4 regions of the Eubacterium sp. BL-380-WT-2B genome follow, and region 3 is predicted to be linked to each of the others. Evidence: riboswitches for the same ligand, from Rfam matches in the RefSeq annotation. Region 3 holds a riboswitch; each other region holds the start of a gene.
What was found. Region 3 has a riboswitch for cobalamin ahead of FYJ53_RS14010 (DUF2284 domain-containing protein). Riboswitches for the same ligand answer to the same signal wherever they lie in the genome.
Positions count from the first base shown of each region.

Region 1: another riboswitch for cobalamin. It lies ahead of FYJ53_RS07890 (AAA family ATPase); the one in region 3 lies ahead of FYJ53_RS14010 (DUF2284 domain-containing protein).
Region 2: another riboswitch for cobalamin. It lies ahead of FYJ53_RS02540 (ABC transporter substrate-binding protein); the one in region 3 lies ahead of FYJ53_RS14010 (DUF2284 domain-containing protein).
Region 4: another riboswitch for cobalamin. It lies ahead of FYJ53_RS07525 (alcohol dehydrogenase catalytic domain-containing protein); the one in region 3 lies ahead of FYJ53_RS14010 (DUF2284 domain-containing protein).

Region 1 covers NZ_VUMP01000003.1:372,565-378,328, forward strand. The annotation lists gene FYJ53_RS07880 (class B sortase) at 259-1,011, shown strand; gene FYJ53_RS07885 (LysR family transcriptional regulator) at 1,077-2,015, opposite strand; cobalamin riboswitch at 2,128-2,305, shown strand; gene FYJ53_RS07890 (AAA family ATPase) at 2,398-3,255, shown strand; gene FYJ53_RS07895 (nitrogenase component 1) at 3,236-4,780, shown strand; gene FYJ53_RS07900 (ABC transporter substrate-binding protein) at 4,803-5,764, shown strand, end outside.
Region 2 covers NZ_VUMP01000001.1:528,670-534,433, forward strand. The annotation lists gene FYJ53_RS02520 (TetR/AcrR family transcriptional regulator) at 1-180, shown strand, start outside; gene FYJ53_RS02525 (ABC transporter ATP-binding protein) at 171-1,067, shown strand; gene FYJ53_RS02530 (ABC transporter permease subunit) at 1,060-1,866, shown strand; gene FYJ53_RS02535 (SDR family oxidoreductase) at 2,064-2,834, shown strand; cobalamin riboswitch at 2,896-3,076, shown strand; gene FYJ53_RS02540 (ABC transporter substrate-binding protein) at 3,188-4,204, shown strand; gene FYJ53_RS02545 (iron ABC transporter permease) at 4,220-5,305, shown strand; gene FYJ53_RS02550 (ABC transporter ATP-binding protein) at 5,305-5,764, shown strand, end outside.
Region 3 covers NZ_VUMP01000006.1:357,184-362,947, forward strand. The annotation lists gene FYJ53_RS14000 (DeoR/GlpR family DNA-binding transcription regulator) at 1-33, opposite strand, end outside; gene FYJ53_RS14005 (peptidoglycan DD-metalloendopeptidase family protein) at 331-1,755, opposite strand; cobalamin riboswitch at 2,111-2,286, shown strand; gene FYJ53_RS14010 (DUF2284 domain-containing protein) at 2,399-3,004, shown strand; gene FYJ53_RS14015 (hypothetical protein) at 3,030-3,560, shown strand; gene FYJ53_RS14020 (sugar-binding transcriptional regulator) at 3,543-4,481, opposite strand; gene FYJ53_RS14025 (dihydroxyacetone kinase subunit L) at 4,728-5,351, shown strand; gene FYJ53_RS14030 (hypothetical protein) at 5,390-5,713, shown strand.
Region 4 covers NZ_VUMP01000003.1:301,173-306,936, reverse strand. The annotation lists gene FYJ53_RS07540 (ATP-binding protein) at 1-1,462, opposite strand, end outside; gene FYJ53_RS07535 (response regulator transcription factor) at 1,459-2,160, opposite strand; gene FYJ53_RS07530 (hypothetical protein) at 2,344-2,814, opposite strand; cobalamin riboswitch at 2,938-3,113, shown strand; gene FYJ53_RS07525 (alcohol dehydrogenase catalytic domain-containing protein) at 3,209-4,246, shown strand; gene trpD (anthranilate phosphoribosyltransferase) at 4,271-5,380, shown strand; gene FYJ53_RS07515 (hypothetical protein) at 5,382-5,591, shown strand; gene FYJ53_RS07510 (GNAT family N-acetyltransferase) at 5,634-5,764, opposite strand, start outside.

The sequences.
Region 1 (5,764 bases), on a different contig from region 3:
GGGAACACTGCGGACCGGGGTCTGTTTCACTGGGCAGAAGCGCATCGGCGTATAAGCCCGTGTTTGATTTGAGGCATTTTAGCTTTATTCTTTTTTAAGACAAGCATAAAATCCTTTTTGTTATCATTTAAGTCTTTATCAATTTAGAAAGATTTGATATAATGAATAACCATAAAAGGAGGTGGAAAGCCTTTGGGTTTTAAAACTATGGATGACAAAATATGGGTGCGCAAGGCCCGAAGGCTATAGAGCATAAATATGACAAAAAAGAAAGTAAAGAAAAAAAGAAGCGCAGTGCGCATTGTTGGAGACATCGTCATTATTCTGATCATCCTGTCCCTTTTGGGGGCGGCAGGATGGATGCTTTATAAGGAGTTTTTTCCCAACAATACGCCGATTCTTAAAATGCAGGTTACAAACCGCGAAGATAACAGCATCGACTGGGCGGCGCTGCGTGAGGTGAACCCCGAAACCGTTGGCTGGCTGAGTATTGAAGGGACAAATATTGATACCCCTGTGGTACAGACAACCGATAATGACAAATATCTGTACACCTCATTTAACGGAGAGTCGGATGAAAGGGGCGTGCCCTTTTTAGATATGAATTATAAATGGCAGCCTAAAAGCCAGAACTCTCTGATTTATGGGCACAGCACCATGCGCAGCGGTGTGCACGTCATGTTTGACGATCTGCTTTATTACTATAAAGACCCCAATTTTATCACAGAGCACAATAAAATTGTGTACAGAAGACCGCCAGAGCTGGGCGGTGATGGCGTTTGGGAAATTTTTGCCGTGCTGGTGGTTGAGCAGGATTATGATTACAGACAGTTGGAATTTGCCGACGATGAGAGCTTTCTGAACTATTACCAAAATATAAAGAATCAGAGCATTGTCGCAAGCAATGTGAGTGTACAGCCGGGTGACGAGATCCTCACGCTGTCCACCTGTATCTTTAATGTCGGACTCAATGACGGCCGCTTAGCCGTTATTGCCCGCCGGGTTTCATAAAAAATCGCCTGGCAGAAGATTGCAAAAGCCGTATCCACAGAGATACGGCTTTTTATTTTGCTTTTTCAGTCCCATTTCTCAAAGGCTTTTATTTTTTCAGTCAGGACTTTTATGTATTTTTCGCCGATCGCGCTTAAGCCGTGCTCGTTTCTGAGAATATATCCGGCGTGGAGCCGCTGGTCATTATCCAAAAGACGGATAGCCCTTACTTCGCTCATGTTGGAATGCATACGGTCAGCGTCGCTGTTGGTCAGGTCCGGTCCGATACTGAAACAGTTTGTGCCGCGAACCAGGGCAATTTTGGAGCAGCGGTCAATCACATGGATATTTTTATCCCAGATTTCATTGAACAGGATCTCCTCAGAGAAATGCATCATGCTGTCCTCCCCCTGGTCGTAAGTTACAAAAGGGTATTCCCTGAGCATATCCAGCGTCAGGGAGGTATTGCCGCTCAGAGGGTGTTTTTTCCGCAGGAAAACATAGGTGGTGAGCTGTCCCAGCTCATAAAAGCCCAGATTGCTGGAATCAAGGAGCTTTTGCATGGTATTGAGATAATGCTCGTTGATACACAGGATGCCGAGCTCACTGCGCCTGGACGCCACATCGTGTATGACCTCATGGGTCGGGCACTCGCGGATGGCAATGTCATAATGCCTGAGCTCAAGATCCTCGACAATCTGTATAAAGGACATGACCGAGAAGGGAAGGCGCTGGGTGGAAACGGAAAAGCGCATAGGCAGTGTTTTCCGATGCTTGTACCGCCTTTCAAGGTACTCGCTTTGCTCAACAATATCCTTGGCGTGGTTTAAGAAGTCCTGTCCCTCAAAGGTGACCTCAATGCCACGGTTGTTTCGTTTAAAAATTGAGATGCCGAGCTGCTGCTCGACCTCACGCACTGCGGTGGAGAGCGTTGACTGTGAGACAAAAAGCGACTTGGCGGCAGACGAGATCGAGTGGTGCTTTGCGATCTCGACGATGTATTTCATGTTCTGCATGGAGATCATATTGATACGATTCCTTTCCTCTGTTTTAATTATACTATCAAAAAATACGATAGCTGGCAATCAAAAATTGAGTTAATTGCAGTGGTTGTGAATTATCAGATATCGTGATATAATATAGCAAAATTACATAGAAGACTTGTTGCATGAAAACCGGTGAGAATCCGGTACGGTGCCGCCACTGTAAGGGGGAGCCGCTGTAAGTTTTATCAACACTGGAGAGCAGTCTCTGGGAAGTTGTTACAGCTGGCAATGAACCCAAGTCAGGATACTTCAACATTTCTTGTTTATACCTAACCTAACGGATCATTGGGAGAGGGTGTTGCTTGTGTTGAGGAACTCTTCTGATGAATCGGTCAGAAGAGTTTTTTTAATGGGAGAAATTATGGAAAAAAGCAGTAAAAGAATTGCGTTTTATGGAAAGGGCGGCATTGGAAAGTCGACCATTGCGGCCAATGTATCCGCCGCCTTCGCCAAAATGGGAAAAAGGGTGCTGCACATAGGCTGTGACCCCAAAGCTGATTCAACGCGGTGTCTGATGAAAAAGCGGATTCCCACAGTCATTCAAAGGCTGAATGAAAAAGGGGAACAGGTGACAACTCAGGATATTCTGTTTACGAGTGAGACAGGTGTGGCGTGTGTAGAGGCCGGAGGGCCGGAGGCAGGTATTGGCTGCGCAGGAATGGGGATCGCCACTACTCTGGAGACATTGGAAAAGCTTGGGATATTTGAAGCGGGCTGGGACTTAATCACCTATGATGTGCTGGGCGATGTGGTCTGCGGTGGGTTTTCAATGCCTATGAGAAAAAAGTGTGTGGATCAGGTATATATTGTCACCTCCTCTGAGCTGATGTCGCTTTACGCCGCCAACAATATCATGAAGAGCATTGTCCGGTACTCTGCCGGGACACAGCCGTTGTTTGGAGGACTGATCCACAACCGGGCACGTCCCGGTACGGATCACCAGGTTGTTGAGTGCTTTGGCAGCAAGACAGGCAGCCCGATTACGGCTTCTGTCTGCCAAAGTGACACGCTTCGCCTTGCGGACTATCGGAGGACAACTGTTTTTGAACAGCGAGAGGGTGAGGTGCTTCAAAAAAGCTTTATGGCATTGGCCAAAGCCATAGCCAGCCAGAAAGGGAAGCTATGGCCGAAGCCGCTTTCCGACGCGGATATGGATAACCTGGGTGAGACACTCTATCAGCTTGAGAAGGAGGACCGTCATGGGCGCAGCAGCTGTTGAGAAGGCGCAGCCAGGCATGGGAGATGAAGCGCTGTCCAGACTTCTTTTCCAGACCGAGGGTGTGCGTGTTCTGGCAGTGGGGCCGCCGGCCTGTCTCCGAATTCTTTATTTCAGAGCGATGGAGAAGGAAGCGCTCAGCCGTCTGAGGCTCTGTCCTGTTTCCAGGCTGGAGTACACACTTGGCAGTTATGTACCCAGGGTTCGTAGGATGATTGAGGAGCTTGTCATGACCAGTGGGACAAAAGGGGTGGTGCTTTATGTCTCCTGTCCAGACCTGCTCACACAGACCGATTTTGAGGCCATGATGTCGGAGGCAGATAACCCTCATAATGTGCCGGTCGCTGTTTTCAGGCGAGGCCCCATGGAAAAACGGAAGAGGAAGCCTGTGGAGCGGCTTGAAGAAATACTTCGGGGCTTTGAGACGGCTCGGGAAAACCACTGGGTTGGAAAGGATGCGTGCCTTTGTCCACCGCCGCCTCTGGCAGCAGATTACAGCGGTGCGATGACGGCTTTTGAAAAGGACCGCGCCCTCTGTACCTGCCTGGTAACAGGCTCAGGCTGTGCCTCCTGCCCCAGATCCATTGACAGTTTCAGCGGGAAGCCCTTCTGGTATTCAAAGATGAATGACCTTCAGATAACATTGGGTGCGGCTGAGAGCATTGAGAAGGGCATCGGGGCTGTCATGCAGGAAGAAAAAAGGCGCTCGGCGTTCATTGTCGGCACGCCGCTGACTGCCATGACAGGTATTGATGACAGTTCTTTCCCAGTGCTGAAGGAAAAAATATTCATACAGACCGACGGGTTTCAAGATGCCCTTGACGGCACCCGGCAAGCACTGTCTACCGTTTCAAGACAGGAGATGCGGCGCTGTGAATACACCGAAAAGCGCATTAATCTTGTGGGATATACGCCCTTTCTTTTTGGAAACCAGCGGCAATTTGAGACGATTGCGCACGATCTGGAGCGATTGGGCTATGCTGTTTACTGGCTGGGAGGCGGAACGCTCGCGGACTTTAGAGACGCGCCAAAAGCAAAGGCCAACTGGGTTATCTCAGAAGCAGGCCTTGATCTGGCAAAATGGATGGAAAAGCAGTATGGTACGCCGTGGTTTTATCAGATGCCTGTCAGCGTAAGCGGCGTCCGGACAGCTTATCAATACCTGGAAAGCATAACCGGGGACGCTGTGTTTCAGGGCTGCACCGAAGATCCGGCGCCTTCAGAGCAGCCGGTAAGAACCGCTGTGATGATCGGCAGCCATGAACTGAACCGCCAGGTAAGTGTGGCCCTGAGAAATGAATTTATTGTTGAGTGCACCATAGTTGAGGCTCGTTCTTTTGGGTGGCCTTTGGATAGAGAAACGGATTATGTCATCGCAGATCCGCTGTATTTTCAGTATCTTCCTGAAGGTGCAGCGCTCAGGGTTCCCTTACCCTTTCCGGCACTTAGCGGAAACCGTTATGTGAAACGGGACTATTGTATCATTGGCCGAAAAGGACACCAGTATTTAAAACAGTTTTTTATGTAATCTAAAAATAAAGGAGTTTAAAATGAAAAAAAAATGGTTAAAAGCAGCAGGCCTGTGCCTGGCTGTCAGTTTGATTTTTGGAGGCTGCGCCAGCAGCGGAAATACCGCAGAAAATGCAGACAAAGTGGAGGCGCATGTCATAACCGATGAGGGCGGTAATCAGGTAGAGCTGCCGGAAAAGATCACCAAGGTGGCCATTACCCCGATTCCGTGGGCATCGGCAGTGTGGACGATTGACGGGGGAAGCGACCGGATTGTGTCCATTAACCCCAGCGCGATGGCCCAGTATAAAAAGAGCTTTATGACTAAGCTGGCGCCGGAATTTGCGGATATTTCCACAGGAGAAATCTCTCAGGATTTTTCCATTAACATCGAAGAGCTTATGAAGCTTTCACCAGAGGTGGCATTTATCTGGAATGACCAGGAGGCTGAGGCCGAAAAGCTGAAGGCTGTTGGCATTACCCCTGTGATGCTGAACTACGCCGAAAACCTTGAGAACCTCAAAAAAGATTTAACACTGGTGGGCAGGGTTCTGAACAAGGAGGATTTTACCCAGGAGCTCATTGATTACCACAATGATACCGAGACATACTTTATTAACAAAAAAGATCAAGTTGCCGCGGCAGACCAAAAGAGCGTTCTCTATCTGCAGAATAAAAAGCTGAGCGTCGCAGGGTCCAAAAATATTAACAACTACCTCCTTGAACTGACAGGTGGGCGCAATGTTGCCGCCGGCTTAGAGAAAAAGTGGGCAGAGGTTAATATGGAGCAGATCATGGAATGGAACCCTGAGATCATCTACCTCTCAAATTTTGACGACACCATGCCAGAGGATTTATATGAAAATAAAATTGAAGGCCAGGACTGGAGTAATATTGACGCAGTCAAAAACCACCGTGTTTACAAAACCCCGGTAGGGACTCTGCGCTGGGATGCCCCATGTGTGGAAACACCGCTGATGCTTAAGTGGATGGGCAGCATCCA
Region 2 (5,764 bases), on a different contig from region 3:
AAGTTCAGGGAGGAGACCCCGCCCGAGAAGGTGATCCGCTGGCTGATCTGGGCGGCCGAGGGCTTTATGAAGCGCCAGAGCGATCTTGGCAGAGTAGACATTGAACAGCTGAATTCCGAGTATACCGAGCACGTTCTGTTTATAAGACAGCACTGCTACAAAGAGGAGGCATTACAATGATCGCAATCGAGCACCTGACCAGAGACTACGGCGAGGGCCGCGGGATTTTTGACCTGTCCTTTGAGGTAAAAAAGGGCGAGGTCTTTGGCTACCTGGGCCCCAACGGCGCCGGGAAAACCACGACCATCCGCCATCTGATGGGCTTTCTTTCGCCCAAGCGCGGCACCTGCGCGATCGACGGCCTGGACTGCTTTAAGCAAGCGGCTGAGATCAAGGAATTTTTAGGGTACCTGCCCGGGGAGATCGCCTTTTTCGACAGCATGACCGGCGTGGAGTTTCTGAACTTTATGGCCGAGATGCGTGGCATGAAGGACCGTGCGAAAATGGAAAAGCTCATCCGCTTTTTCGACCTGAACCCAAAAGGGAAGATCCGTAAGATGTCCAAGGGCACCAAGCAGAAGCTGGGCCTGGTGTCCGCCTTCATGCACGACCCCGGGGTCCTGATCCTCGACGAGCCCACCAGCGGGCTGGACCCCCTCATGCAGAACCGGTTTATCCGCCTGATCCAGAACGAGAAGAAAAAGGGCACGACCATTCTCATGTCCTCCCACAGCTTTGAGGAGGTCGAGCGGACCTGTGACCGGGTGGGCATTATCCGCGCCGGGGAGCTGGCAGCCCTGGACAGTGTGGCCTCCCTCAAGGCAGAGCGCCACAAGATCTACCAGGTCAGCTTCGCCACCGCTAAAGAGGCCGGAGATTTCGCGGCCCGGTGCAACGGCACCCGCCAGCTGAGGGAGCACCCCCAGCTTGTGGAGGTGCGGGTGGCAGGGAGCATGGACAGCTTTCTGAAAATGCTCACCGGCTACCACGTCATGGCGTTGGACACGGTCTCCCAGGATCTGGAGGATATTTTTATGCAGTATTACGGAGGTAAACATCATGCTTAGCGGGCCGCTTTTCAGAAAAACCTTTAAATCACAGCTCAGGATACTTGTCATCTTCGCGGCCATTCTGGCCATGTATATGGGTGTTGAGATCAGTATGTTCAACCCGGATTCCATGGACGGCATAAAAGAGATGATGGACATGCTGCCCCAGCAGATGATAAACGCCATGAACCTGGACGTTGGCGCTGAGACAAGCCTTGTGGGCTTTCTGGGCTCCTATTTTTACGGCTTTATTGTCATCATGGTGCCCATGATTTTTAACATTATCGCCAGCAACAACGCGGCGGCAAAGCTGGTGGATTCCGGCGCCATGGCCTGCCTGCTGTCCGCGCCTAATTCCCGGACCAGGGTCATCGCAACCCAGGCCGCAGCCCTGATCCTGTCCAATATCCTCCTCATGGTCTTTGTGACCGTTATGGGGATCGCGGTCAGCCAGGCTCTGTTCCCGGGCGATCTGGACATCCGCGCCTTTCTGCTCGTCAACGCAGGCGCCCTGCTCATGCAGCTGGCCGTCAGCGCCATTGGCTTCTCTGCCTCCTGCCTGTTTAACGAGAGCCGCCTGTCCCTGGCCCTGGGCGGGGGCCTGCCCGTTCTGTTTCTGGTGCTCATGATGCTCTCCGGCGTCAGCGAGGACCTGGACGTTGTGCGCTACACGACCCTGTACAGCCTGTTTGACCCTGCCGAGATCATCGCTGGAGGCGACACCGTGGGCCTGTGCATGGCGGCCCTGGCGGCAGTCTCGGTGGTGCTGTATACCCTGGGCATCCTGGTCTTCAGGCGGAAGGACCTGCCGCTGTAAATATAAAAAGCAGACTGAGATCTGAATCTCAAAAGGCTCAAAACACGTATCCAAGGTGTTTTGAGCCTTTTGAGCCTGTATCTTGGGGGATTCTTATAAAAAAGGCGCGCTCGGTTATTTTTTTCTGAAAGTGGTATGTACATAAAAAGGGTGCTGCCAGAGGCAGGCCCGAAGCACTGATGAAAGAAGGAGCGATTATGAGAATAGCCATAGTGACCGGGGCGTCCAGCGGGCTTGGACGCGAGTTTGTAAAACAGATCAGTGAACGTGAGCATCTGGATGAGATCTGGGCCGTTGCCCGGAGGCGGGAACGGCTGGAAGCGCTGGCCAGGGAAGTAAAAACACCGGTGAGGCCTGTAGTCATGGACCTGACAGACACCAGCAGTTTTCCGGAGCTGACAGCCCTGATGGCCGAGAAGCAGCCGGACGTGCGGCTGCTGGTCAATGCCGCGGGTATGGGGAAGCTGGGAAATTACGCCGAGGTGACCGAAGCGGACAGCAATGCCCTCATTGATTTAAACTGCCGGGGAGCAGTCGATATGACCCTGAGGGTACTGCCGTACATGCAGAAAGGCGCGAGAATCTTGCAGATCTGCTCGGTGGCGGCTTTTATGCCCCTGCCCGGCATGAACCTGTACGCGGCCTCCAAGGCCTTCCTCCTAAGCTACACCAGAGCTCTGCGCTGGGAGCTGTTCGGCCGGGGCATAAGGGTGACAGCGGTCTGCCCCTACTGGATCAAAAATACCGAGTTTGTGCCGCGGGCCAGCGCCAACGCGGACCGCTCCGCGGTGCGCCACCTGCCCTTTGCGGGCACCGTCCAGACGGTTGTGCGCCGCTCTATGAGGGACAGCCGCCTGGGCGCGGCCGTATCCACGCCGGGCCTTGCAAGCTTCGGGCTGCGGGTGTTTGGCAAGGTGGTACCCCACGGGCTGGGCATGGCGTTCTGGAACGTGCTCAGGAAAATCTGAGGAAATTCAGGGCGCCGGCAGTTGACAATTTTGAAAAGTTCGCTTATACTAATATTAACAATTGAATCAAACCATTGAGGGTGCCTTGAAAAAGGAGAATAGGGAAACCGGTGTGAATCCGGTACGAACCCATCACTGTAAACAGGGACGCGCCGCAGTAAACCACTGGCCTCGGGCCGGGAAGGGAGCGGAGTGCGGAGGAGCTGTGAGTCAGGAGACCTGCCTTTAGTGTTACGCGTGTTTGTCCGGTGAGGGGATTGTCACTGGGAGAACCTGAGATAGGTAAATGGGAGCCTGTCGGCGATGTGTCGGCAGGCTCTTTTTATATGATTTTTTAAGAAAGAGGTAGAAAAATGAGAAGCTTGAAGAAACAGTTTTTAGGGATTGCCCTGTCCGCAGTGCTGGCGGCAGGCGTGTTGGCAGGGTGCGGCAGCGCAGGGGGAAATGACAGCGCCAGCCAGAGCGCCGGCACAGACGGCCATTATCCGGTCACCATCACCACCTACGATTACGACAAGCAGCCTGTGGAAATGACCTTTGAAAAGGCGCCTGAAAAGGTGCTGGCCGTATACCAGAACGCCATCGAGACCATGCTGGCCCTGGGCCTGGAGGACAAAATTGTGGCTGCCAGCGGTCTGGATCACGAGGTGAAGCCAGCGTACAAGGACGCTTTCGCCAAGGTCAACTATCTGTCCGAATTCAAACCCAGCAAGGAAGCCGCCACTGCTCTGGAACCGGATATGATCCTGAGCTGGACCTCCCTGTTCTCCGACAAGAACCTGGGCAGCATGAAGGAGTGGCAGAGCCAGGGCGTGAACAGCTACAACATGCTCAACAGCGGCGCAGTGTCCCCTAAAACACTGGATAACGAGTACCAGGATTTTGAGAACCTGGGCAAAATCTTTGACGTGGAGGATAAGGCCGGGGAACTGGTGAACGCCATCAAGGACGCTGTGAAACAGACAGAGACCTATGCCCAGAAGGAAAACAAGAGCCCCAAAGTACTGGTGATGGAGGACCAGAGCGGTCAGATTGTCAATTATGGGGCCACCACACTGGCAGGCGATATGGTCACCAAGCTTAAGGGCACACTGGCCAGTCCGGACGCGTCCAAGCTGGGCGAGGAGGACGTGGTCGCTGCCAATCCGGAAGTCATCTTCGCAGTCTATATGGACCGTGACGACCAGGACATGGCCGCCCAGACAAAGGACGCCATCATGAACAACGCGGCCTTTGCCGACATCGACGCAGTGAAGAACAACCGGGTGATCCCCATCGAGCTGGGGCAGATGTACTGCAGCGGTGTGCGTACCATCGACGGCATTCATACCATCGCGAATGGGATGTACCCAGATTTAAACCTGAACTAGTCAGCGGGCTTTTTTATGAGACAAAGCGCACTGATCAAAGATAAAGGGCGGCTCCAGAGCCAGCCCTTTTATGTGTTTGTATGCGTGGTCATGCTGGGGCTGCTGATCCTCTCGGCCCTGGCAGCGGTTACCATCGGCTCCATGGACCTGTCCATCCGGGATGTGTACAGCGTCATCGGCTACGAGCTCTTCCATCTGGACAGCCTGAGTGCCTACGCCAGGGGCGCGGCCCACAACGTGGTGTGGTTGATCCGCTTTCCGAGGGTAGTCATGGGGCTGGCTGTGGGTATGGGCCTGTCCATCTGCGGCGTGGTCATGCAGGCCATTGTCAAGAACCCGCTGGCAGAGCCCTATGTGCTGGGCATCTCCTCCGGGGCGTCGCTGGGGGCGACCACAGCCCTGTTCTTTGGGCTGGGCGCTGTGCTCGGCGGCAGCGGTGTGGGTGTGTGCGCCTTTATCGGGGCCTTTCTGATCTCCATGCTGGTGGTGGCAGTGGCCAACATTGGCGGGCCGGCCAACTCCGTCAAGCTCATCCTTTCCGGCATGGCCCTGGGCGCCCTGTGCATGGCTTTCTCCAATTTTATGGTCTTTATGGCCAACGACCCCAACACCACCCAGCAGCTCACCTTCTGGATGCTTGGCAGCCTGTCCGGGGCCAAGTGGGGCCCCACACTGGTCATCTTTGTCGTGGTGGCGGCCAGCACCCTCTTTTTCTGGAGCCAGCACCGCCCCCTGAACCTCATGCTCCTGGGCGACGATGTGTCCATCACCCTGGGCACCAACCTGAACACCTACCGCCATGTGTACCTGGTCCTGACCTCGCTCATTATTGGCCTGTGTGTGTACGCATCCGGCACCATTGGATTCATCGGGCTGGTGGTGCCCCACGCGGTGCGCATGGTATTTGGCACCGACCACCGCAAGCTGGTGCCCCTGAGCGCCCTGACCGGCGGCATTTTTCTGATCTGGGCCGATGTGCTGGCCCGCACCCTGCTGCCCGAGACCGAGGTGCCCATCGGGATTCTCGTGTCCATGGTGGGCGCACCGGTGTTTATTTATATGATGATGCGTAAGAGCTACGGTTTTGGAGGTGGCGAATAATGGAAATCAGATCCCAGGACATTACCCAGACACTGGGCGGCTGCGAGATTTTAAAGGGCGTGAGCATTGACGTCCAGAGTAAAAAATTCATTGGGATCATCGGTCCCAACGGCAGCGGAAAGAGCACCTTTCTGAAGTGCCTGTACCGGACAGCCCGCCCCACCGGCGGCGTCATTTATTTTGACGGAGAGGCAGTGGACAGCCTCAGCTATAAGGAGTCGGCCAGAAAAGTGGCTGTGGTGGCCCAGCACAATTACTATAACTTTGATTTTACAGTGGAGCAGGTGGTGCTCATGGGCCGGACCCCGCACAAAAAGCTCATGGAGCGCAACTACGCCGAGGACTACGCCTTGGCCCAGAAAGCCCTGGAAACTGTGGGCATGGAGGCCATGAAAGACCGGAACTTCTCTACCCTGTCCGGCGGCGAGCAGCAGCGCGTGATCCTCGCCCGCGCCCTGA
Region 3 (5,764 bases):
TAAAATAATGTTAAATCTTTCCTCTGTTAACATCTCTTTGACCTCCGCAACTGTATATTATCACCATCTTCAGTCAATGTCAAGCATAATCATTCAAAAAACTTCAAAATAATTCAAAAAAACCCTTGTTTTTCTCTTGAATATGATTAGTAATGACTGAATTTGACTGTTTAAGCCTACCACGCCCGGGTATAAAAGTCAACAAACCAGAAACGCTGGCAGCCGGACCGACGCCCGAGGTTGTTTTCAAAAAATAAAAAAGAACCAAACACGCGATTTGGTTCTTTTTTATCAGTGATATGCATATACTAAATTTTTTCGATCATGACATCAGACGTTGTCGCCGTCCTTGATGTCAAAATAATCTGGTAAAAATTGCTGAACGTCGTTAATGCGGATTTCAAAATGGGAGTGCGGTCCGGTTGAATTACCAGTGCTGCCCATCAACGCAATAACCTGACCCTTTTCGACCCGGTCACCAACGCTTACCTTAAATTCGGAGTTATGACCCATTCTCAGGACGGTTTTTCCATCGTCCATCATAATGTCAACGCATAATCCGTAACCGCCAAATTCACTTGCCCGGATGACTGTACCACTCTGCGGTGCGTAGATCAGCGTACCCATTGAGTTCGCGATATCCACTGCAAAGCAGCCTGCGTGGCTTCCTGGCTTATCTAAAGCGGAAATATTACCGACTGCCGGTAAAATAAAATTGCCTTTCTTTGAAGACATGGTTGGGTACTGCTTCGTTCCCTTTGAAACAATCTGAGCCACTGGCTCTTTTGCAACTGTTTCGGATAAGGTTGTTTCACTCACAACCTTGCCGTCTTCATAGACGGTTTCGACTTCCTTATCAAGTTCTCCGTTCACACCTTGCTGTGTAACTACAGTTTGATCAACATATATATTTGGATCTTCCTGCTCAACGGTCTGGAAAGGTATGTCTTCTTTTTTAGTTGATGTTTTAGTCAGATTAATTTTTAAGATACTGGAGCTTGTCTCAGTCTCATTATTCTGGTTTTCTACATTCTCATTACTATTATTTTCAACGGTACCTTCAGCTGCTGGAGCTTCCTCTTGGGCTGGCTCATTGCTTTGGTCTCTTGCCACATCGGCTCCACCACGGCTTGCTACCTGGATTGGAGCGTTCGTACTCTCTTCACTCTTACTCGGATTAGTATTACCTGTTGCTAAAAGATTAGCGCACTCGTCCGGACTGTTTAAGTCCTCGAGCGGAAAATTCTTAGGCGTTTCTACAACGTCGCTCTGGATGTCGCATTTTACCAGCTTATCTGAATCTTGTACATTACCGATCTTATTAATTGCACCTGCAATACCGGCCTGTACCTGGTCAGATGAAGCCAGGTTCCCGACTTCCTGTCCGTCAACCTTCAATTGTACACCATGAACGCCGACCTGAAGATCCTGTGCGTTCAATGCATCAGTAAATTCTTCTTCTGAAAACATTGGTTTATTAAATGTGATGCTCTTTTTAATCTGTATATCATTGTAGACATATGCTGTTTCTATCGACGTTTTCGATCGCATATCCTGCTCTACCTGATCCAGACTCTGTGTAAACACAGCTGCATCTTTGGTATAGCCTAAAACCTCTCCGTCAACCATTACCTTGTAACCAAGACAGGTTGAAGAAAAGAATCCGAGAAGAAGCGCTACACAGAAACCTGTGAATACGACTTTTTCTCTTTTGCTCAAGTGCTTGGCGTAATGCGCAAGCTTCTTAAAAAACATTTGAAGCTTGCCACTTGAGCGATGGCTTTCGTTGCTAATGCCTAATCACCACCCTCCTATATAATTTTGACCAAATTGTAAAGTTATTTACAATTTAGATATATTTTAACATATCCTTTGGCACTTGCCAATACCTTAACCGAAATTACTTAATATTTTATGAAAAATTCATTAAAATATACGTATTTTAGGTTTAATCAAGGCGGTTCTCGCCCCTTTATCGGATATTTATTATTTTTTTCTTTACAACTAAAATTAAATTAAAGAGGAAAATATTGTTATAAGAAAACAAATTTACAAGAAGTCTCTTTTCAGGGCCGAATAAACCTTGACAAAATAAAATCAAAGGGATATGATAAGGATAACTTAATATTGTAAACATTATGTAAATGGGAAAAAGGTGAAAATCCTTTGCTGTAATCGCAGCTGTAATGCAATATGTCCTCTTAATATACCACTGTCCTCAGGATGGGAAGGTTGGGGGAATGCCATTGTAGAGCCAGAAGACCGGCATAATGTTTTCTTAAAACACTCCGATTTAGAGTTGTTTAAGAGATACGTTCTTTAATTGATTTCGTATTTTTTGCCTTCTCGAGCCGGAGAAGGCTTTTTTATTGTACTAAATGAAGGTGAGGTATTCCCATTGATCGAAATAAAAAAACAGGCAGAGGCTGCCAAAGAATTTAAAGGCGACACCGTCATCAAGAGCCTGATGACCCTCAAGCGCCAGCTTGAAGATAAACGTGAGCTGTTCGGTATTCATGAATATGCCTTTGCCAAAACCAGCGACCTGCTGTTTTCCATGGGCACAAGACTTTTGTGCGAGGGGAACCAGTGCGGTCATTACGGCGCCACCTGGGCCTGCCCGCCAGCGGTAGGCAGCTACAACAGCTGTGTTGCCAAATGCCGTTCCTACGAAAATGTCTGTTTGCTTTCAACCGTTACCGATTTAAAGGGCCAGTACGACTCCAGAGGCTGGCACCGGGCACGCATGGTCCACGAGGCCGCCACGGCAAAATCCGCCAGGCTTTTCAGAGCCCATTATCCAGGCGCGCTGGTGCTCTCTACAGAGGGTTGTATCATCTGCGACCAGTGCACCTACCCTGATGCCCCCTGCCGTTATCCCGACCAGATATTCCCTTCTGTGGAGGGCTACGGCATCGTGGTCATGGATCTGGCCAGCAAAACCGGCCTTTCCTATAATAATGGCCCCGAAACCGTCACCTATTTCAGCTTTGTGCTGTTTTAATCCCCATTCAGAAAGGAAAACCGCTATGAACCTGACCATTTCTTCCATTCCTTCTGCCGAGCTCTTGCCTCCCGCTTTCACTGTTTCCGATTTCCATACCCTCAAGGAAAAATACAGCGGCCTAAGAAAAAAGGCAGCCACAGCCTACTGCGCCCTGGATGGCGTCATCTCCCTCTTTCAGGCCATCGCCCAGGAAAAGGGGATTGACTTTAATCCTATGGTTTTCTACCCCATGTCCTCCTTTGTGAAAGAACGGGACATCTGCCGGTTGACAGAGATTCTGCTGGAAAGTGCCTTTTCTGCGGGAGAAAAAAGCGTGGACTTCAGCATCAATCTTTTTAACGCAGGCGTTATTTCCCTGTCCATCAAAACCAGACAGCCCTGCAGGCCCCTTTCTCAGTATACAGAGGAACTCCAGGCACTCACCGACGCCTATGAAGGTATCCGGGACACCCGCCGGATCGGCGGCCGGGAGCTCGCCTCCTTTATCCTGAGACGCAGCCCCGAAAAGAATGAGGGGTGTTTCGGAAGTGACCTGTTATACGTCCGTTTTTAAAATTTTTTCAGCGGTTTCCTCATCAATGATAAGGTGACGCGCGAACCCCGTATTCAGACAGCCGATGGCCGACCCTACATTCGCTCCCACAGGCACAATACCAACAAAATTCTTAATTTTAGAAAGCGGTGCCAGCGGAATCTGAATGGCAAAATCATCCTCCCCTTTAATCTGCTGGCCTTTCCAGTTAAAAAAGTAAGACAGAATATTAGAAGTGGCCCGCTCCGTAATCAGCCGCCGCCCAAAACGCAGGGCTGTGGCGTGGTCTGGTACACAGGGATATCCCCCTAGGGTCACTAAGGCTGTGTCTGTCTTTTTCCACAGGGCCAGAATGCTGTTGTAATTATCCGTCGTCACAAACAAATCCCGCTCCTGCTTCGTAGTCGGGAAAGCCGGTGAGATCAGAAAATCCGCCTCAAAGCCAGTTTTCCGTGCAAAATCTGTGGCCAGCTCATTGGGATGGTAGCCCTTGTGGGGCACTGTGGCAGTCCCGATCAAAGGACAGACCTTTCCGCTATACTGTTCAGTGAGCTCCCGGTTCGCTAAAATATCAATGATCCGGCTGATATTATACCCCCAGCCAAGTCCCAGGATACGGGTTTTTGGAAGAAGTTCCAGAAGAAAATCCACAGCTGCCTCATAGAGGCGTTCCTGAGTTTCATTTTTATCGTCCATACAGCTCACGACCTGGCAGCTTTTTAAGCCAAACCGGTTGCACATCTCCCGGCTTTTTCCAATGCTGGTGCTGTCAAAAGACTTAATCTCAATTTTAACAATTCCCTCCCTGCGAGCCTTGTTCAGCAGATTGCTGACCGAAGGCCTCGAGATACCCATAGACTTCGCAATCTCTGCCTGGGTCATATTCTCTTCATAATACATTTGCGCCGCGGTAATAAGGCGGATCAGTTCTTTCTCTTTCATGATGCTCTCCTTTACAAATGTCAACTGTTTTTTTCTAAAATATACTCTATTTTTTAACAAATGTCAATCCATTGCTTTTAAGGTTTAAAATCCAATCAACTTTACATTTGTCAGAAAATAGCCTTTTTTTTGCATTTTTATTGTATTTTTTAAAGTTTTTAAACTTTATTACGTTTTTTCGATTGACATATGTTAATTTCAATGCTATTCTGTAACCAAGTTGAAACCGATAACGGAGGTGAGAGTATGTCAGTAGAAACCTTAAAAATCAAAAACATGTTATTAACATCTGCTAATAAAATCATCAGCAACGTCGAAAACTTAACCAAACTGGACTGTGAGCTCGGCGATGGCGACCATGGAACCACCATGGAAAAGATCGCCAAAGAACTGATGACCGAAGTAGATGCCTGGAATGAAGAAACCGACCTCAAAGAAGCGCTAGAAGCTCTTAATGATACCCTGGAGGACATCAGCGGCGGCTCGGCGGCTCCTCTGTTTGGCTCCTTTGTCTGTGGAATGGCCGACACAGCGGATCCCAGACAGGATACCGAATCCTTCATTAAGACCATCCTTCTTGGCGCCTACGAAGAATTCTTCGATACATCCGGTGCAAAACCCGGCGGAAAATCTATGATGGACGCCATTTACCCGGCCACCGAGGTGATCAGAAACGCCGAAAAGATTAATCAGGAAGTTCTTAACCAGGCTGCCAAAGCTGCTCGCGAAGGGTCCGATGCAACCTCAGATATGCTGGGAAAATATGGGCGCGCCCGCTACATCGGCGACCGCGCCATCGGCCACACCGATCCCGGCTCTGTATCTTTTGCCCTGTTTTACGAAGGACTGGCAGAGGGCTACGCCCTTTAATCTGTTTTAATTTATTAAGTTCTTAGGAGGAATTTAAGATGAAATATGAAATCATGCACGTTGGTGTTCCTGTAAAGGAAACCGTATTACCTGAAGATTATGCTGAAGGCCTGAAGGTTTATATCTCCGGCCCTGACAACAATGACCTGAAATTTGAATATCTGCGTTTTGAAGAAGGGACTCCCCTTCACCCAGATGTTGTCAACAAAACCCACGTCGCTTATAAAGTACCAAACATCGACCAGTTCATTGAAGAAGAAGGCGCCACTGTCTTAAACGGAAGAATGGCTGTTGACGAGACCCTGGACATCGCTTTTGTCGACGTGCATGGCACCGTCCTCGAACTCATGGAGATGAAGTGAGGTCCAGTTTTCAAAGAAAACTGGCAGCGAGCAAGGAGCGTTAGCGTACTG
Region 4 (5,764 bases), on a different contig from region 3:
TGGCGTTGTCCACCAGGTTGATCATCATCTGCCTGAAATCGTCCGGGTTGATGATAACGCTGATGTCGCCCTCCTTCTGATAGCGCAGCTCGATACGCTTGGACTCAGCCGTCATTTTGAGAATGTCGAAGATCCGCAGGATTTCCTGGTTCACACCGATGACCTCGCGCTTGTCCTCGCCGCTGCGCTGGTTGTTTTCCAGGTGAGAGAGGATCAGAATATCGTTGACCAGGCGGGTCAGGCGTTCACTCTCATCGGCGATAATGCTGTAAAAACGGCCAAGGGTGGCCTCGTCGGTAATGTGGTTTTCCTGAATGGTCTCGATGAAGCCGCGGATGGTGGTAATGGGGGTTTTCAGCTCGTGGGACACATTGGCCACAAAGTCCCGGCGGATATTTTCCAGCCCCTTGATCATGGTAATATCCTCCAGAATGATGATATTGCCATTGTAGGTCTGGTCGCCCTTGTCCAGCATCTGGGAGCTTGTGACCTTGTAGATACGCTCCTCGATACGGGTTTCGTAGTCCAGCCGCCCGTCCTCGGTCTCTGCCAGCTTGTCCTGAAGCTCGTACACAAAGGGGTCGCGGTAAACCTCCAGGATATTTTTCCCCTTGATTTCCTTCTTCAGGTCGATGTTAAAGATGCCCCGGGCCGTATCGTTAATCAGGATGATCTTATTATCCCGGTCTACGGCGATAATGCCCTGGTTCATGCTGGACAGCACAGAGGACAGCTCAATATTCTTGCGGTTGATCTTGCTGAAGGAGGCATCCAGCTGCTCGGCCATGGTATTGAGCGAGTCGACCAAATCGCCGATTTTATCGTCCCTGAGCATGGTGAGCTTTGTCTTATAATCGCCCCGGGCAATCTTTCTGGCGAAAATGGTGACCTCGTCCAGGGGTCTTGTCTCGTTATTTAAGAGGAAGGCAAAAATCACAATGGCGATGAGGATACTGGCCAGCGCCACAAAAATCAGGTTGTTAATAATGCTGTAGCTCACATCCTCCATGACGTCAAGAGGCACTGCGATCCTTACAATATGCGTTATCTGCCCATCCTGATAGTATGGCGCTGCCAGGTAGAGCATATTCTTCATAATGGTGTCGGAATAGCGCACCGAGGTGGTGGGCGTCCCCTTCATGGCGCCCTGGACCTCGGGCCGGCTCAGGTGGTTGTCCAGCGAACCGATACCGCTCAGGGACTCAAACAGGACGTTCCCCTCCACATCTATGATGTTGATGCGCTGGTTGGTGCTGTTTGCATAATGCTCGAGCCCGGTGACGTCGCCGGTCTTGATGTAGCCGGGCATCAGGTCCTCGACAATATACTCGCTGTTGCTTTTCAGGTTGCTCTCGGTGGATTCATAGTAGGCGTTTTTGAAGATCACATAGGAGAAAACGCCTGAAAAGGCAGTGACCAGCACGATCAGGATTGAAAAGACAATGGTGATGCGTTTTTTCATTGATCACCTCCCAGGTTTTCTACCAGGCGGTAGCCCACGCCGCGCACGGTTTCGATGTATTTTTCCTGGTCGTCCTCAATCTTCTTCCGCAGGTAACGGATGTGGACATCCACTGTCCGGGTCTCGCCGTAATACTCATAGCCCCAGATTTCGTCCAGCAGCTGATCCCGGGTCAGCACCTTGTTCTTATTGTTTGCCAGATACAGGAGCAGCTCGTATTCCTTCAGCGTCAGCGACAGCTTTTTGCCGTTTTTGTATACCTCGAAGGAGCCGGGCAGAATGCGCAGGCTGCCCACTGCGATCTCCTCTGTGTCTGAGCTTTTGATCATCTCGGTGCGCCGCAGGACAGCCTTTACCCGGGCGTAGAGCTCCTTCACGCTGAAGGGCTTGGTCATATAGTCGTCTGCGCCCATTTCTAGGCCAAGGACCTTGTCAAACTCCTCGCTCTTGGCGGTGAGCATGATGACTGGAATGTAAGACAGGTTTTTATCCGCCCGCACCTCGCGGCAGATGGTGAGCCCGTCCTTGCCCGGCAGCATTAAATCCAGAATGATCAGATCCGGCCGGATATCCACGATTTTCTCAACCGCGCCGGTCCCCTCGTGGACCCCCGCCACCTCAAATCCCTGGGCTTCCAGATTGAATTTAATCAGCTCAAATATATTAAGTTCGTCTTCTATAATCAGAATTTTTTTCATTTTCTCTCCAATTCTCGCTCAATTTTAACATAATATGATTATAGCATATGTTGTGTTAAAGGCATGTAAAATCTAGATTAAATTTAGAAGGCAAATCTGTGACTGTTAAAAAAGCGGCGCAAACCGAGACTGCGCCTTTTGTCCAGATAAGAAAAAGGCTTCGTCTCTCAAGATCCTTACCTGTCACTCCTTAAGCTCCCGGAAATGCTGCCAGTGAATCCCGATATGCCCAATGCCCAAAATCACCACAAACACCACCATCAAAATGACCCTCCCGTAGATCCCCAGGAGCAGAAACGAAACCACCGGCAGCGTTGCCCCTGCCAGCGGCACACCGCAAAAGCTCGAATAAAAATCTTTTAGCTTCTGCCCACTTCTAAAATACCGGACCCAGTAGCCCTCGTACAGCAGCATCAGCCCAAAGGACAGCGCCAGCCACAGGCTCCAGGGCGTCAGAGGGCGGAGGTTAAAATCCGTAAAGATCAGGGCGCAGCAGCTCACCCCCACCTGCCCCACACGCTCACACCACACCAGCAGTTTATGCTCATGTCTGAAATCATAGCCCTCCGGCTGCCTCCTTGTCCAGATCAGGTTGGGGATAAACAGCATCAGCAGATACAGTACACCGATGTATGAAAATCCAAAATGTCCCATTTTTTCCTCCTCATTTTTTATAAACAGCGTCGCCGCACAGTTAATACCGCTATTATATCACGTTTGGATTAAAACTTTTACATTTTGTCTTGACACCCAAAACAAATGTGATATGATAATAAAAAAGCATAAAACATTTCAGGTGCTGCATGGCAGATAATAGGGAACTAAGTGAGATTCTTAGACGGGCCCGCCGCTGTAAGTGGATTGCCCGGCTCATCACCACTGTCCAAAAGGATGGGAAGGGAGCCCGGCGTTAATCCTCAGTCAGAAAACCTGCCTGAAATGTGTCGACGGTCTTTATCTGAGCGGTGGAGGCCTGTGGGAATGATGGAAAGTTCGCACCTTAGATTAAGGTCGGGCTTTTTTTGTTTGAAAAATAAGGAGATACCAAATGAAAGCAGTTGTTTTAACAGGCCCCGGCCAGCTGGAAATGACCGAAAGGCCCATTCCGGCCTGCGGCGACCACGAAGTCCTTGTCAGGGTCATGGCCTGCAATTTATGCAAAACCGATCTCAAATGCCTGACCATGGGTCAGCGTGACCTGGTATACCCGCGTGTGCTGGGCCATGAAATTTCCGGTGTTATCGCCGGTGTGGGCGCTGCAGTCACAGGCTACCAGGAGGGACAGCGGGTACACGTGCACCCGGGGATTGCCTGCGGCGCGTGCGCCTATTGTAAAGAGGGCGATGATAACCTCTGCGACCACGTGCGCATCATGGGCTTTAACTATGATGGCGGCTTCCAGGAATACCTGGTGGTGCCTGCGGAGGGCGTCCGGGGCCAGATCATCAACATCATTGAAAATGACGCGCTGAGCTTTGAGGAGATATCCTTTATCGAGCCTCTCTCCTGCTGCGTCAACGTCCAGGAAAAGCTGAAGCTTGCGCCTGACGACACCCTGCTGATCATCGGCGCAGGCCGTATGGGCATCCTCAACCTGCGTGTGGCAAGAGCCCTGGGCGTGCGTAAGGTCCTTCTGCTTGAGTCTGACCCCGAACGGGCCGCCCGCGCCGAGACGCTGGGCTTTGACGCTGTTTTCGCGAGCGGGCAGGAGGCCGAGGGCGCCATTAGGGAACTGACAGACGGCCAGGGCGTGGATGCGGTGATCCCCTGCTGCGCAGCCGCAGACGCCATGAACCTGGCGCTCCGGGTGCTTAAAAAGCAGGGGCGCTTCGGCCATTTCAGCGGTATTATCCCAGACGGCGCCACCCAGCCCGAGATCAACACCATTCACTACAAGGAGCAGATCATGACCGGCGCCTACGGGTGCAGCATTGCGCACAGCCGCCGGGCCAAGGCACTGCTGGAGAACGGCAGTCTGATTGTAAAAGACCTGATCACTGAGCGCATTCCGCTCGAGGAGCTGCGGCACGGCCTTGAGCGCGTACGTCAGCTTGAAACCCTGTCGACCATCGTCGTTTTTGATTAACACACCATATGGAGGAGTAAAACAATGGAAGCAGTTACTATGAAAGAATATGGCCAGGTGATCACCGGCCTCATCAACCGTGAAAATCTGACCAAGGAAGAATCAAAGGAAATGTTTATGGAGATCCTGGGCGACCGCCAGACGCCCATGCAGCAGGGGGCTTTTCTGGCCGCCCTCAGCGCCAAGGGCCCGACCGCCGCAGAAGTAGCCGGCAGCTTTGAGGCCATCTACGAAATTGACACCTGCAAGGTCACGCCTCAGACCGCTGTGCCTGTGGTGGAAAACTGCGGCACGGGCATGGATACCTTTAAGACCTTTAATATCAGCACGGTCGCCGGCATCATCGCCGCCGCAGACGGCGTCCCCATGGCCAAGCATGGCTCACGGGCGCTCACCTCTGTGTGCGGCACCATCGACGCGGTGGAGGCCCTGGGCGTGGATGTGGACTGCAGCGTGGACGTGGTAAAGGCCAGCATCGAGAACGCGGGCATCGGCATCTTTAACGGCATGAGCTCCGAGGTCCATCCCACTGCCCTCGGCCGGGTGCTGTCACAGATCTCCTTCGGCAGCGTTTTAAACATCTCCGCCTCTCTGGCCAATCCCGCCCTGCCAAAATACGCAGTCCGCGGAGTCTACTCCCTGGATATGCTGGAATTTGTCCCGGACATCATGCGTGAAATCGGCTATGAGCACGCACTGATCGTCTACGGCGAAGCCGGAGACGGCTGTATCGACGAAGCCTCCACAGTCGGCGCCACCCACATGGCTGAGCTGATGCCCGACGGCACTGTAAAGCGCAGTATCCTGACGCCGGAAAGCCTTGGGATTGAGCCGGGCAGACTGGACGAGCTGGCTCCCTGGGGCTCTGTGGACGCGGCCGCCCAGGGCATTGTCCGTATCCTGAAGGGCGTCTCCACCCCCACCCGCACCAACATCGTCTGCCTGAACAGCGCGCTGATTCTCTATGTTGCGGGAAAAGCTGCAAGCATTCCGGAAGGCTATCTGCGCAGCCATGAGCTCATCGCAAGCGGCGCGGCCTACAAGGCGCTGGAAAAATGGGTCGCTGCCCAGAACCGCGATCCCCAGGCCGGTCTCGCGAAGCTGAAAGCCCTCACCCTGGCCGCCGAGGTGTAAAATGAATCTCTACGCCTTTAAAGCTGACAATGGTTACCTGAAAATAGCTCCCGACGGCGCCTACATTCTGGTCGGCATCCATAAAGCCAGCGTCTATGATGACAGCAGACTTGACAGCCTGAAGGAGCAGCTCGCCGCCCTGAAGCCCGAGCTCGAAAATCTGAGGATCGTAAAACTCGTGCTTGAGGAAGAGGATTATTTTCTGCAATAGAAAAAAGGACCGCTGAGCAGCGGTCCTTTTTTAATAATCGCCTTATTTTTCTTCTCTTTCCATATGTAAAATCGGAAACTCCCGCCCCTGCTCATCTAAGGGCGACCTTGATGCTACGCGAAAACCCATATGCTCGTAAAAACCTCTTGCGCCGGGATTCTGCTCATTCACAT